DNA from 2 places in the Protofrankia sp. Cas3 genome. Region 2 is predicted to be linked to the other one. Evidence: predicted binding sites of a transcription regulator. Region 2 holds the regulator's gene; the other holds the start of a gene.

Region 1 (7,501 bases), on a different contig from region 2:
TGTGACACCGGGAAGCCCATCCCGGGTGACACCGGGAGATGTCATCAGCGACGCCGGCCGGATCGTGTCCGCACCGAAGCGGCTACGCGCGCGGTCAGCGGCATGCTCGGCATCCCGTCGCCCGAAGCGGCGCTCACCCAACACGAGCTGGTGAGTCAGGTCCCCGGCCGCGACGAGATTCTCAACCCGCACGCCGACCAGACGTACCGCGACCGGTCGAGCGGCAATGGCCTCAGCGCGAAGCCCGTCGAACAGCTCACATGCAGTGCGATAGATCGTCTGTGCGACATCGGTCGCTTCAGGTAGCGTCCGCGCCCGGGTAACGGTGCTGAAGTCAGCATAGCGGACCTTGAGCGAGATAGTGCGGGCTCCGTAGCTGCGGCCCCGCAGCCGGGCGCCGATCCGCTCAGACAGGCGCAACAGCTCCCGGACGATGCCGGCTCGATCCGCGGTGTCGACCGGGAAGGTCACTTCGGCCCCGATGCTGCGATCGACCGCGGGTGGACTGACCACCCGGTCGTCACGGCCGTGGGCGAGCGCGGACAGCTGCGCTCCCACAGCCCGGCCGAGCACAGCCCGCAGGGTGGCGAGCGGAGTGTCGGCGATGTCACCGATGGTACGCAGACCCAGACGCCGCAGGGTTGCCTCGGTACGTTCCCCGACTCCCCACAGCGCGGTGGTGGGCAGTGGATGCAGGAAAGCAAGCACGCCATGATCGGGAACCACCAGCAACCCGTCCGGCTTGCACCGCGCGGACGCAATCTTGGCGATGAACATCGACGGCGCCACCCCGACCGAACAGGTCAGCCCTTGCTCGGAGGCAACCCTGGCCCGGATGGCCGCCGCCACGCGAGCCGGCGGTCCAAAATGCCGCCGAGCGCCCGTGACGTCGAGAAACGCCTCGTCAAGGGACAGCGGCTGGACCATCGGCGTGACGTCATGAAAGATCTCCATGACCGCTGTCGACGCCGCACGGTAGGCGTCGTGGTTGGCGGGCACCACCACCGCCGCCGGGCACAGTCGACGCGCCTGGGCCATGGGCATGGCGCTTCGCACGCCGTAGCGACGGGCCTCATAAGTTGCGGACAGCACCACCCCCCGCGCGCCGCCACCGACGATCACGGGACAGCCCCGCAGGCGTGGTGCGGCCCGCACCTCGACCGAGGCGAAGAATGCGTCCATGTCGACGTGCAGGACACAGCTGCCCTCATCGTCAGGCAGTCCGTCAGTGCTCACCGTGACCGCATTCAGCTGCCTGCTGTCAGCCGGCGTTGCGGTGAGCGAGGACGTGCAACTGAGTGGCAAGATCGCGAAACGGCCGACGGGACGACGCGGCGATCTCCAGGCGCAGCAACCGCTCGGCGGCGGACGGGTCGCCGTCCACCAACGCTCCGGGTACCAGGTCTGCGAACACCCGTACACCGTGGATCGCGATCACATCGGCACCGGCACCGCGCACCATGCCGGCGAGAGCACGCGCATCGAAACGGTGCGCGGAGTCGGATGTTCCGCACCGCCCGCCGGGATCGGCAAGCGCGTACTGCGCCTCCGCGAACCTGCCCGCGAGCGCGCGGGCGAGCACGACCGCGTCCCGGTTGGCCGCGACGATGCTGAGCAGCCCGCCCGGACGCAGGACCAACGCTGCGGCCGCAAGGGCACGGGCGGGTTCATCCACGACTTCCAGCACGGTGTGACACAGCAGTACGTCGCAGGATGCTGCACCGACGATCCCCGGGAGAGTACAAAGATCACCCTGACGTGCCGTCACCAGATGCGTGACCCCGCGTTCAGCTGCCCGCCGGTCGAGGGACGCGAGTGAGTCAGGGCTCGGATCAACCACTGTCACCCGGTGGCCCTGCTCGGCCAGTGGTACCGCGAACCCACCGCTCCCGCCGCCGGCGTCCACGATCGTGAGCGAGGTGTTCCCGGGCGGAGTGATGACAGCCAGCGCATCCCGCAGACCCTGCCAGACCACGGCTTGGCGAAGATCTTCCCAGCTGACTGGACGACTTCCGACAACCATGCCGTACCTCCGGTTGGGCGATGCCCGTTCGGGACTTCCCGACGTCTCATGCGGCAGGGTAGCCGCGGGCCGCCATCCTCCCGTCGTCACCTGCCGGCGAACCTCACACAACGCCCCCGTCGTCGGCAGCCACGAGCGACCGGCACGAGGGACGCGGCGAGTCACCGGAAATCCCGCGACCTAAAGCCCAAAGGCGATGCGATCGTGGTTCTTCTCGCATCGCCGGAGGCCGAAGTCCCCGGATCGTTCGTGGGGATCGCCAGCGCCAAGCGATCCAAACGCTCGGCGATGACGTTCACCACATCCTCGGCCTTCTCCAGCCGTCCCCGTACCATCAGCGCCGGCGCGGTCCTGGCCACCCGGCGGTAGCGCACCCAGGCGCCATGGGAACAGATGATGTTCACCATTCCGGTCTCGTCCTCCAGGTTGAGAAATATCGTGCCACCAGCGGTCTCCGGTCGTTGTCTGTGTGTCACCACACCGGCGACGAGAACCCGGGTGCCCGCCTCCGCCGCACGCACCAACACTGCGGACAGGACGCCCAGCGCGTCCAGACGATCACGGATGAACTGCGTGGGATAGCTGTCCGGCGTGATCCCGGTCGCCCACAGATCGGCCATCGCCCGCTCAAGCCCGTTCATACCCGGCAAAAAGGGTGCGACCGTCGCCACAGCCGTACCGATCTCAGTGCCCTCAAGCCGATCCGGACGGGCCTGCGCAACTGCCCCGGCGGCCCACAGCGCCTCACGTCGAGCCAGCCCGAAGCAGTCGAACGCTCCGGCTGTGGCCAACGCCTCCACCTGAGCGGCGCTGATCCCGCTCCGGCGAACCACGTCGGACATGCTGACGAACGGACCTCCGGCGCGGCGCTCGGCGACGATGCGTTCGGCCGTCGTGGACCGAACCTGCCGGATCCCGGCAAGGCCCAGCCGAACCGCCGGCTGGTCCACGACCAGCCGCAGGTCGCCTACAGGACCGCCGCTGTCGCGGGCACTCACCGCCCCACCCTGAGCGGACGTTCCTTCCGGCGTAGCCCGGGCCAGCGACAGGTTGACGTCGGGACCGTGGATCACGACCCCATGGCGACAGGCGTCCGCGACCAGGCTCTGCGGCGAGTAGAACCCCATCGGCTGCGCGTTCAACAGCGCCGCGCAGAAGGCCGCAGGATAGTAGAGCTTCACCCATGAACTGGCGTAGACGAGGAAGGCGAAACTTACCGAATGGCTTTCCGGGAATCCGAAGTCGGCAAATGCGGCGATCTTGTCGTAGATATCCTCCGCGGTCCGGCCGGTAACACCGTTCGCAGCCATGCCTTCATACATCCTGGCCCGGAGGCGTTCGATGCGTTCCGACGCTCTTTTCGACCCCATCGCCCGCCGCAACTGGTCGGCAGACCCAGCCGACGCAGGAGGTCCGCGAGTTCTGGGCGCCTGAGCGTCTCGACGGGCAACGAAGCGAGAAAATCCCGGCTTGCGTCCGGTTTGACAATCACATTCCGATGAGCGGCGAGCACGGCGACGAACGGCCCGTCCGCGACACCTACCCCGCATGCGAGGCCACCAGCCCCGGACACCGCGCCATGCACGGCACGGGCCACGGCCGCGTCTCCACCGAAGTAACGCGTGGCCCCGCCGGATGCGACCACACACTCGCCCGGACGGACCACCTCAACCCCGGGTACCACGGACTCGACCGCGGCGATGACCGGCTCAAACACACGGGCATCCCTGCCGGGGTCGTCAGGCAGAACCACCAGGCTCGGACACCGGCCCTGGGCCTCCCGGCGACGCAGACCCGGGCGCACCCCGAACGACCGGGCCGCCTGTGTACAGGCCAGAACCTGGTTAGCCGTCACCGCCTGCCACCGCTGGCCCGGCTCCGGCACAAGAACAAAACGGTCCAGCACGATCCCGGCATCGGCCGCCGCCACCACACCGAGCGAGGCAAAGCCCACCATCGCGCACCACACCCCGGCCTGTGAGGGCACGCCGAGCACTGCCAGAAGAAAAGATGTTGATCCACTCACCGCGACTGTCGACCCACGTCGAAGCCCAGCCGCTGGCAGCATCGACGCGAGTGCGGGCGCTACCGGCAGCAGCCGGTAGCCGGTCGCCCCAACCCGACGCGTATGTGGGGCGTCGGCATTCACGATCTTCTGGAGATCGGCCAGGGTAGCCGTCTTGGTCAAAGCGGCCTTCAGCCTCGGGCCAGTCTGGCTGACCCGACAAGCATGGCCGGCAGCGCAGGCTGTGACGGCAGGCCCAACGTTGTTTCCACCACCGTGAGAAAGGTTTCAACCTGGCGGACCAGGTCATCGGCATCGCGGGTATCGACCACCGGCAGACCCGCCTGCGCCGCCGCCCGCCTGGCGGCACCGGATGCGAAGAACTGCGCCCACTCCGTCAGTTCAGGTGCCACCATCGCAAGCAGCCGCCAGGCACTCGCCGGCCGACCACGATGACCGGGACGGGCCTGAGCCCGATCGGCGAGGACAGCCGCGGCAGCACGCAGCGCCGCCAGATGGGCCAGGGCGTACCGCTCCCCGGGAAGCTGGGCCAGGCTTGCCTCGTCAAGGCCGTGACGCGCGGCCAAGAGCAGCTCGTCGCGGGAACGGCGGGGCAGCCCCGCGGCCGGGAGCGCCGTTCGAACGTCAGGACGCTCCCGCGTCAGAGCAGACACGGAAAATGTAGCGCGTTGGTCAACAGTCCGCCGGCTCATGACCACCCCTTCCATGTGTCGAACGCATGTTCGAGCACTGGAAGAAGTAAACCTCACCCGAGCCAGATCCGTCAACATCGTCGGCCGCAGCGGACCACCCAGGGCGCAGGGCGACGCCCCCCACCCGAAGCGGCTACGAACGCGCTCCCGATCGCGGTCCTTCGGGCCGATGAAGGGGTCGTTCCGTACGCGGCACGACAGGCCGACCGCTGTCAGAGCGCGGACCGGGCGGTGCTTCGCATACCCGGACCTCAGTAATCCGGGCCGCCGGCGGCGCGGAAGAACCACGATCACGCCGCCACTGGTCCTTCAGCAGCAGAAACCAACCCAGGGTCAGCAGAACCAACGGATCGTGGATACCCCCGCGCCGACGACGATCGTCGTCCACGAGCACCAGCGCCGTGCAGTCGCGCGCGAACCGGATGAGACCGCCGCCGTATCTGCTCAGAAAGCCGCATTCAAAGACGGACCCACGGGGAACGACCCAACGCACCGCGCGGGTACCAGGAAGTTCGACCATGCCGCCGCCACCGCGCCGCGCCGGCCGAAAGGCAGCCAGCGGAATACACGTCACGGGATCGAACACCCGTATCCCCGGGCCATCAAGATCGGCTTCCAGCGCCAGTGGCCGACCGGCAACCATCAACTCAACCCGGCGGCGGTCATCCCAGTCCGCGAGAATCGCGGCAACGCGGCTGTCATCCGCGACGAGCATGACCCAGCCCAGCCTACCGTCGACGACATCCAGGGCCACCTCATGCAGAAGTCCCGGCTGTAGCATCCCCTTCGTCGATGTGTCCATGATGATCGGCACACCTTCCTGTTGTTCCTTCGGCCCCGTACGAACAGGCCTGTATGGAACAAGCGAAGCAGGCAGCCATCAACCAGTCGTACACACACGCTCACAGCGAAAATTGACGCTCCGTTGATGGTAATGTGGAATCGGCGGCAGGACCCACACGAGCCGAAAGCGAAAGAACCCGCGATACTTTGCACGGTAGCAGTCGTCCACCCGACTCGACCCAGGGACGCGAAGTGGTTGCCACAGTGGCGCACACGACGCACGCTGTACCAGTAGGCCAAAGGCAGCACGATCGTCGCCCTCGCCAAAGTCGCCGGCGACATGGCCGTGTCGCCGGCAGCCCGAAGAAGCGCGGACCCGCAAGCGGGTATCGCCAGATACCGTAGCCGGACGGGATCAGCGCGAGAAGGTCACATGCCGAACGAAGAGAACCTGCATTTCGCAATCCTGGGGCCCACCGAGGTCACCCGTGACGGCAATGGGATCGTTCTTGGCGGAAAACAGCGGAAAGTGCTACTCACGGTCCTGCTGTTGAACATCGGTCAGATCGTCACAACCCGTCAGCTGATCGATACGGTCTGGGACGGCGCTCCCCCGGACGGGGCGTCGGCGACCTTACGGACACACATCAGCGAGCTGCGCCGCCGACTCGACCCGACCGAACGCAACCGCCTCCTCGTCCGCAACGGCCCGGGATACGCGCTTCGGGTCAGTCCCGAACAGGTCGACGCCACCCAGGCTCACGCCCTACTCGATCAGGGTCGCCGCGCCGTCGAGGACGGGGATCCGGTCGCCGCGATCGCCCCGTTACAGGCAGCCCAGGGCCTGTGGCGCGGTCAGCCACTCGCCGACGTCGCCGAGTACTCCTTTGCCACCGCCCATATCCAGCGCCTTGATGAACTGCACCGCGACGTCCTGCGGACGCGGATCTCCGCGGACCTCTCGCTCGGTCGCCACCGGGAGATCATCGGCGACCTTCGGGCACTGGTCACCCAGTACCCGCGCGACGACGGACTGCGCAGAGATCTCATCATCGCCCTGTACCGGGCCGACCGGTCCGACGATGCCACGCAGGCATGCCGCGAAGGGCTCGAGGCCCTGCATTCCCACGGTCTGGACGCAACTCCGCTACGCCGTCTGCAGGAGGACCTCCTGCGGGGATCGGCCAGCTTGGACTGGACGCCGCCACGCGCGCTGGAACGCCCGACGAGACCGACGCCACCGAGCCTCGGGGTCTACCAGCTTCCGCCGGATGTCGAGGACTTCACCGGCCGCGACAGCATCCGGACCAGGATCCTCACCGCGCTGACCGACCCGGACGCCCTGGCCAAAAGCACCGTCGTCGTAGCGATCGCCGGCAAGCCCGGAGCAGGTAAGACCGCGCTGGCAGTCCACCTGGCCCACCAGGTTCGCGAGCACTTCCCCGACACGAGCCTGTTCTTCGACCTGCGGGGCAACATGCAGTCTCCATTGGAGCCGACCCGGGTACTGACCCGGCTCGTCCAGGCACTTGGAGTGACCAGAACGGCGGTGCCCACCGACCCAGACGATCTTGTGGAGATGTACCACGGCCTTCTCGCCAATCAACGCATGATAATCGTCCTGGACAATGCCGCCAACGAGGCTCAGATCCGGCGGTTACTGCCCACCACTCCCGGTTGCGCGGTCATCGTCACCAGCCGCTCCCGGCTGCACAGCCTGGACGCCTATCACCGGACAATCGACGTCCTGCACCCCACCGAAGCCGTCGCGCTGCTGGCGAAACTCACCGGTGACCAGCGGGTCGAGGCCGAACCCGAGGCCGTCCGCGACATCGCCGGGCTCTGTGGCTATTTGCCGATGGCACTCAAGATCGCCGGCCGCAAGATTGCCGCTCACCCACACTGGCGCCTGGCCCGCGTCGCCGGCCGACTCACCAGTGAACGTGACCGGTTGTCCTGGCTGGAACTGGGTGACCT
Region 2 (7,501 bases):
CCTCGACGATCTGGTGCGGCAGGTGGCGGACGAAACCGACGGTGTCAGCGAGGGTGAAGGTCCGACCGTCGGGGAGCGTGGCCCGTCGCACCGTCGGGTCCAGCGTGGCGAACAGCGCATCCTCGACGAGTACGCCCGCGCCCGTCAGGCGGTTGAGCAGCGAGGACTTGCCGGCGTTGGTGTAGCCGGCGATCGTGACCGCGGGGACCCCGCTGCGTTGGCGCGACGACCGTTTCGTCGCCCGGATCGTCTTCATGTCGGCGAGCTCGCGGCGGAGCCTGGCCATGCGCGCGCGCAGCCGTCGCCGGTCAGTTTCGATCTTCGTTTCGCCAGGGCCCCGGGTCCCGATCCCACCGCCGGACCGCGACATCGACTCACCCCAGCCACGCAGCCGCGGCAGCATGTACTGCAGCTGGGCAAGCTCGACCTGCGCCTTCCCTTCCCGGGATGTCGCGTGTTGGGCGAAAATGTCCAGGATCAGCGCGGTCCGGTCGATGACCTTGACCTTGACGACGTCCTCCAGCTGGCGCAGCTGGCCGGGAGTCAGTTCACCGTCGCAGACAACGGTGTCGGCGCCGACGGCGGCAACGACCTCGCACAGTTCCCGTGCCTTGCCGGAACCGACGTACGTGGCCGCGTCGGGGGTGTCGCGTCGCTGGACGAGTGCGTCCAGGATGACCGAGCCGGCCGTGTTCGCAAGGGCCGCGAGCTCGGTCATGGAGGTCGCGACGTCCGTTGCGGTCCCGGCGGTCCACACGCCGATGAGGACGACCCGTTCCAGCCTGAGCTGGCGGTACTCGACCTCGGTGACGTCATCCAGTTCGGTCGCCAGACCCGGTACCCGGCGCAGGGCCGCCCGGTCGGCGAGATCGTGTCCCTCACCGGTGGCGTCGAAGAAGTGGTTGCGGACGTGGTCGCGGATGGAGTCCTCAATGGCGGGAAGCGTCATATCGCCCTTCTCTGACGCGGTTGGATGCCGGCGGTCGATCCCTGATCAGCCGGCGCCGGCCGGGGTGCGTATCGGTACGGTGGCGGGGGGGTGGGAGGTGGCGTGGGAGGCGGGACCCGAGCGCGCATGCCGGCGGTCCGGTCGGCCACGGCCGAGCGCGATCATCCGGGCGTCGTCAGTGGGAACAGGCGGGCAGAACAACCGGCCGGCGCCGCGGTCACAGCTCATCGCGGCCAACCTGGACGCGATGACCATGCTGTCAACGCCCTCTGCTGTCACCACCAGCCGACGTCGGTGAGCCAGCGTGATGATCGAGGCCAGTACGGCTTCACCTTCCAGATCCCGCTGCATTGCGTGGAGGAAGCGACCGTCGATCTTCACCATGTCCAGCGGCAGGACGTCAAGAGTCGACATTGAAGCATACCAGGTGCCGAAGCCATCGACGCCGATCGCTGGTCCGAACGAACGTAGGTGGCTCAACAGACGGGGTACCCCGATGTGCGCGAGCCCAAGAGTCTGTTCGGTGAACTCCAACCCGAGGGCTCCCGGTGGCAGCCCGCGGCCAGACACGAGGCCTGCCACCTCGACCGCGAAGTCCGGCCGGGTCAGCTGGTCGGCGGTGACGTTCACCCACAGCCGGGGCGGGCGGATGGTGGTCCCCGATGCCATCTCGTGCCACGTCCGCGCCTCCGCAACGGCAGTTCGAAGCACCCAGCGGCCGACCTGTTCGGACAGGCCTGCGGCTTCGGCGACCGGCATGAACTGCGCCGGGCTCAGCAGGCCACGGTCGGGATGCTGCCAGCGCAGAAACGCCTCCATCGCCGGAACCGACCCGTTGCGCAGGTCCACCTCGGGCTGGTAATGCAGCTGCAACGACCCGTCGTCAAACGCGGCACACAGGGCCGGGACGAGGTTCAGCTCGAGCGCGGTCACAGATGTCTCCAGACGCCGGGATGAACGGGTCGCCGGTACCCATCGCCCGTCAGGCTGAGCGGACCATGCCCGCCACCTGCTCGACGTCAGGACGGTCCAGCCAAATTATGCGGGGATCGCGGCGAAACCACGACCGTTGTCGGCGGACGAATCGGCGCGTCGCGGCAATTGTTGCAAGTCGGGCGGATTCGTCTGATTCGATCGTGCCATCCAGCCAGGCCAGAACCTGGGCGTAACCCAGCGCCCGCGAAGCGGTGCATCCGCTCCGGAGCCCCATGTCGGCGAGCGTCCGGACCTCCTCGACCATGCCGGCAGCCCACATCTCCGCCACGCGGTCGGCGACCCGGGCGTCGAGCTGGGGATGATCGAGACCGATCTGAACAACGTCATAGACCGCGCGGTGCTCCGGTAGGGAGGCGGTGAAGCCGCCGGTGAGCTCCACCACTTCCAGCGCGCGCACGATGCGACGACCGTTGCCGACCAGTATGGCCGCAGCTGCCTGCGGCGCGCGTGCGGTCAGGTCGGCGTGTAACGCGGCAGCCCCACGTTCGGACAGCTCCCGTTCAAGGCGTGCTCGCACCGCCGGGTCGGTGCCGGGAAACCTGAGGTCGTCGATGACAGCCCTGATATAGAGCCCGGAGCCGCCGACGAGTACCGGGGTCCGACCGGCAAGCAGAAGATTGTCGATGACTGTTCGTGCCCTTGCCTGGTACGACGCCACGTCGGCGGTGTGGGTGACGTCCCAGACGTCAAGCAGATGGTGCGGGATGCCCTTGCGATCCCGTGGCGGCACTTTGGCTGTGCCGATGTCCATGCCGCGGTAGAGCTGCATGGAGTCGGCATTGACGATCTCACCGCCGAGGGTGGCGGCGAGATCGATCGCGAGCTCGCTCTTGCCGGCCGCGGTCGGACCGACGACCGCCACCACTCGCCCGGCCTGCTTGCGGTCGGCCCTGTCCCGGTCGGCACAACCATCCATGTTCAGACCCGGCGTAGTACCGCGACGATCCGACCGAGGATCGACGCTTCGTCGCCCGGAATTTCGGCATAGGCCGGGTTCTGCGGCTGGAGCCATGCGTGGCCGTCACGGTGACGCAACGTCTTGACCGTTGCCTCGCCGTCGATCATCGCGGCGACTATCTCGCCGTTGTCCGCGACCGGCTGCTGGCGGACGACCACCCAGTCCCCGTCGCAGATCGCGGCATTGACCATGGAGTCTCCGACAACTCTCAGCATGAACAGCGTGCCCTCGCCGACGATCTCACGGGGAAGGGGGAAGATGTCCTCCACCGCCTGCTCGGCAAGGATCGGCCCACCCGCCGCGATACGACCGAGGACGGGCACGTAGGCCGCTTCACGGCGGGCTTCCGGCGCGGCGGTGGACTCCCCGGTGCCGGCCGTCAGGGCCAGTGGCGGCCCGAGGTGAAGGCTGTCGCGTGCCGTCGGCCGTACCGGCGCGTCCGCTGAGAGCACTTCCATGGCCCGCGGACGGTGGGGGTCACGGCGCAGGAAGCCCTTCTCCTCCAGCATCTTGAGCTGATGCGCGACGCTGCTCGTGCTGGTGAGCCCGACCGCTTCGCCGATCTCGCGGACACTGGGCGGATATCCGCGGCGTTCGACGGCATTGCGGATCACCTCCAACACCTTGCGTTGGCGGGGGGTCAGGCCCGACGCGTCCGCCGGCCCATCCGGCAGGTCGCGCACGGTACCGCGCGGTGGCCGGCCACGTCGGGTGCGGTTGGGGTCGGTGGTCATACCTGCCGTTCTCCTTCGTTTTGCGGTCGTGACAGACTCCGCTCCCGGTAGACCTGGTGTTTTCGCCAGGAACCGGAGCCGGTGGCCACGACCGACATCTCATCGGTACGACCGTAACCGCAGCGACCGGATTTTTCAAACGTCTGTTCGAGCGTGTCATGGCGATTCTGTCGGAGTCATGAGGTACAAACTCGATCAGACGTTCGATCGAACGACTGTTCGTAGTTCGTGATCTCAAGGGGTGAAGGGGTGTGTTGAAGGGGTGCGTGGTGGAGCGGCCGGCGCTGCCTCCACTGAGATTGACCCGGCGAGGCCGGATGGTCCTGGTTGCTCTCGTCGCGATTGCCTTCTGTCTGATCTTGTCCCTCGCGCGGGTCGCATCGTTGGCCGAACCGCGCGGCGGTGCGGGTTCCAGTCGTGTTCACGTGGTCCGGTCCGGTGAGACCTTATGGGGCATAGCGCGTGCGCTGGCTCCTGAGGGTGACACTCGGGTGATCGTGGCGCGGCTGGCCGGTATGAATCAGCTTGCCACCACCGATCTTGTTCCCGGGCAGGCGCTTCGCCTGCCGTGACCGTCGGACGCGCCGACGGTTTGCCAGTTCATGGTGGTGAGCCCTATGGTTGACCACAACATGTGGTAGTTGTGGAGTTGTAAGTCATCAAGATCTTGGGGGATCGTCCGTGCGATGCCCGTTCTGTCGACACCCGGACAGCAGGGTTGTCGACAGCCGCGAGGCTGAGGAAGGTGCCGCGATCCGCCGTAGGCGATCATGTTCGTCCTGCGGCCGTCGGTTCACGACGATCGAGGAGGCATCGCTGAGGGTGATTAAACGCAGCGGCGTGGCCGAGCCGTTCAGCCGCGCGAAGGTGGTCGCGGGTGTGCGCCGGGCATGTCAGGGCCGACCGGTCGAGGCCGATGCGCTGGCCCAGCTCGCTCAGCTGGTCGAGGACAGGTTGCGTGCGTCGGGAGCGGCCGAGATTCCCTCGGACGAGATCGGCCGGGCGATTCTCGGCCCACTGCAAGTTCTTGACGAGGTCGCTTACCTGAGGTTCGCCTCGGTGTATCTGGCCTTCGAGTCCCTGGCGGACTTCGAGACCGCGATCGCGGGCCTTCGGGCGCAGGCCAGATAGTTCACGGGTCGGCGAGTTGTCGTCCATGCCGTACCCGCCAGACGCCGTACCCGCCAGACGAGGAGCGCCATGACCGAGACCCGTGGCACGAAGTCGAGCCGGCCCGCTGGTAAGACCAGCGGCCTGACGGTCGGACGTGTCCACACGTCGCCCGGCGTGCATCCCTACGACGAGGTCACCTGGGAGCTGCGGGACGTCGTCATGACCAACTGGCGGGACGGTTCGGTCAACTTCGAGCAGCGCGGGGTGGAGTTCCCCGACTTCTGGTCGGTGAACGCCACGAACATCGTCACGAGCAAGTACTTCCGTGGTGCGTTGGGCAGCGCCACCCGCGAATGGTCCCTGCGCCAGCTCATCGACCGGGTCGTGCGCACCTACGCGGCGGCCGGGTTGGAGAACGGGTACTTCGCCTCGGAGGCCGACGCCGAGGTCTTCGAGCATGAACTGGCGTGGATGCTGCTGCACCAGGTCTTCAGCTTCAACAGTCCCGTGTGGTTCAACGTGGGCACCGCGGCGCCGCAACAGGTCTCAGCCTGTTTCATCCTCGCGGTCGACGACACGATGGAGTCGATTCTCAACTGGTACCGGGAAGAGGGTCTGATTTTCAAGGGCGGGTCGGGTGCCGGGCTGAACCTGTCGCGCATCCGCTCGTCCAAGGAACTGTTGTCCTCGGGCGGCACCGCGTCCGGACCGGTGAGTTTCATGCGCGGAGCCGACGCCTCGGCTGGGACGATCAAGTCGGGTGGTGCGACCCGACGGGCCGCGAAGATGGTTGTGCTCGACGTCGACCATCCAGACATCGTCGACTTCGTCGAGAGCAAGGCACGTGAGGAAAGCAAGATCCGGGCATTGCGGGATGCCGGCTTCGACATGGATCTCGGCGGCCGCGACATCGTCTCGGTGCAGTACCAGAACGCCAACAACTCGGTCCGGGTGACGGACGAGTTCATGCGGGCGGTCGTCGACGACACCGACTTCCACCTGCGGGCCCGGATCGACGGACGGATCATCGAGACCGTCCCGGCGCGGTCGCTGTTCCATACGATCGCGCACGCCGCGTGGGACTGCGCGGATCCGGGGATCCAGTACGACGACACGATCAATGACTGGCACACCTGCCCGGACTCCGGCCGGATCAGTGCCAGCAACCCGTGCAGTGAGTACGTGCACCTGGACAACTCCAGTTGCAACCTGGCCTCGCTGAACCTGATGCGGTTCCTGCGCGACGATTTGACCTTCGACGGTGAGGCGTTCATCGCCGCCATCGAGCTGGTCATCACCGCGATGGACATCTCGATCTGTTTCGCTGACTTCCCGACCCCGGAGATCACCCGGGTGACCCGGACGTTCCGCCAGCTCGGGATCGGCTACGCCAACCTCGGCGCGCTTCTCATGGCGACGGGACGCGCGTACGACTCCGAGGGAGGCCGGGCGATGGCGGCCGCGATCACCGCGCTGATGACGGCCGTGGCCTACCGACGCTCCGCGCAGCTCGCCGGCACGGTCGGGGCCTACGACGGTTTCGCGGCCAACGCCCACGCCCATCGCCGGGTGATCCGTAAGCACGCGGCCGCGGCCGACACGGTCCGCACGGTCGGAGCGGACGATGCCCGGATACTCGCCCTGGCCGCCAGCGAATGGGCCCGCGGGCACGCCGTGGGCGAGAAGCACGGGTGGCGCAATGCGCAGGTCAGTCTGCTCGCCCCGACCGGCACGATCGGGTTGGCGATGGACTGCGACACCACCGGCATCGAACCCGACCTCGCACTGGTGAAGATGAAGAAGATGGTGGGCGGATCCAGCATGCGGATCGTCAACCAGACGGTTCCCGCCGCACTGCGGGCGCTTGGCTACACCGACGAGACGGTTGAGGCGATCGTCGAGTACGTAGCCGAGCACGGCCATGTCCTCGACGCGCCGGGCCTGCGTCATGAGCATTACGAGGTCTTCGACTGCGCGATCGGCGAACGGGCGATCAGCCCGATGGGACACATCCGGATGATGGCGGCAGTCCAGCCATTCCTGTCCGGAGCCATTTCGAAGACCGTCAACATGCCGGCGGCTGCGACCGTCGAGGATGTCAAGGGGATCTATCTGGAGGGTTGGCGGCTCGGGCTGAAGGCGCTGGCCATCTACCGCGACAACTGCAAGGTCGGCCAGCCGCTGTCCGACCTGCGTGGCGCGCGGAGGTCCGCGGGTGCCGCCGCGGGCCTCGACTCCGCGGCCGCGGGCACAGCCGGCACAGCGCAGGAAGAGTACCGGCCCGTCCGCCGTCGCCTGCCGAAGATCCGGCCGTCGCAGACCGTGTCCTTCTCGGTCGGCGGCGCAGAAGGCTACATGACCGCCGGGTCCTACCCCGATGACGGTCTTGGTGAGGTCTTCATCAAGATGTCGAAGCAGGGCTCGACCCTGTCCGGCGTGATGGACGCGTTTTCCATCGCGATTTCGATCGCGCTCCAGTACGGCGTCCCGCTGGAGACCTACGTCCGCAAATTCATCAACATGCGTTTCGAGCCGGCTGGTATGACCGATGACCCTGATGTCCGAATAGCCCAGTCTGTGATGGACTACCTTTTCCGCCGCCTGGCGCTGGACTACCTACCCGAGGAGACCCGGGTGGAGCTCGGCGTGTTGAGCGCCCAGGAACGGACACAGCAGCTCACCGGACAGCATGGCGGGTCCGGCATCGTCGAGGCCGCGGAGATCCCATCGGCGGAGATCCCATCGGGGGAG

The links. The regulator LexA, encoded in region 2, represses DNA repair genes until DNA is damaged. The targets are predictions, from matches to a motif close to CGAACNNNNGTTCG.
Region 1: the regulator LexA is predicted to act here: its motif matches at 4,761-4,774, upstream of U9983_RS01815 (SAV_6107 family HEPN domain-containing protein).

Annotation. Positions count from the first base shown of each region.
Region 1 is NZ_CAUVXP010000004.1:86,978-94,478, forward strand. It holds gene dinB (DNA polymerase IV) at 1-1,236, opposite strand, end outside; gene U9983_RS01800 (methyltransferase domain-containing protein) at 1,262-2,023, opposite strand; partial or broken gene U9983_RS01805 (OB-fold nucleic acid binding domain-containing protein) at 2,185-3,426, opposite strand; partial or broken gene U9983_RS27630 (hypothetical protein) at 3,585-4,091, opposite strand; gene U9983_RS01815 (SAV_6107 family HEPN domain-containing protein) at 4,220-4,741, opposite strand; gene U9983_RS01820 (hypothetical protein) at 4,875-5,543, opposite strand; partial or broken gene U9983_RS01825 (AfsR/SARP family transcriptional regulator) at 5,958-7,501, shown strand, end outside.
Region 2 is NZ_CAUVXP010000001.1:34,002-41,502, reverse strand. It holds gene hflX (GTPase HflX) at 1-949, opposite strand, end outside; gene U9983_RS00150 (EAL domain-containing protein) at 995-1,882, opposite strand; gene miaA (tRNA (adenosine(37)-N6)-dimethylallyltransferase MiaA) at 1,932-2,861, opposite strand; gene lexA (transcriptional repressor LexA) at 2,864-3,637, opposite strand; gene U9983_RS00135 (LysM peptidoglycan-binding domain-containing protein) at 3,955-4,209, shown strand; gene nrdR (transcriptional regulator NrdR) at 4,319-4,768, shown strand; gene U9983_RS00125 (vitamin B12-dependent ribonucleotide reductase) at 4,838-7,501, shown strand, end outside.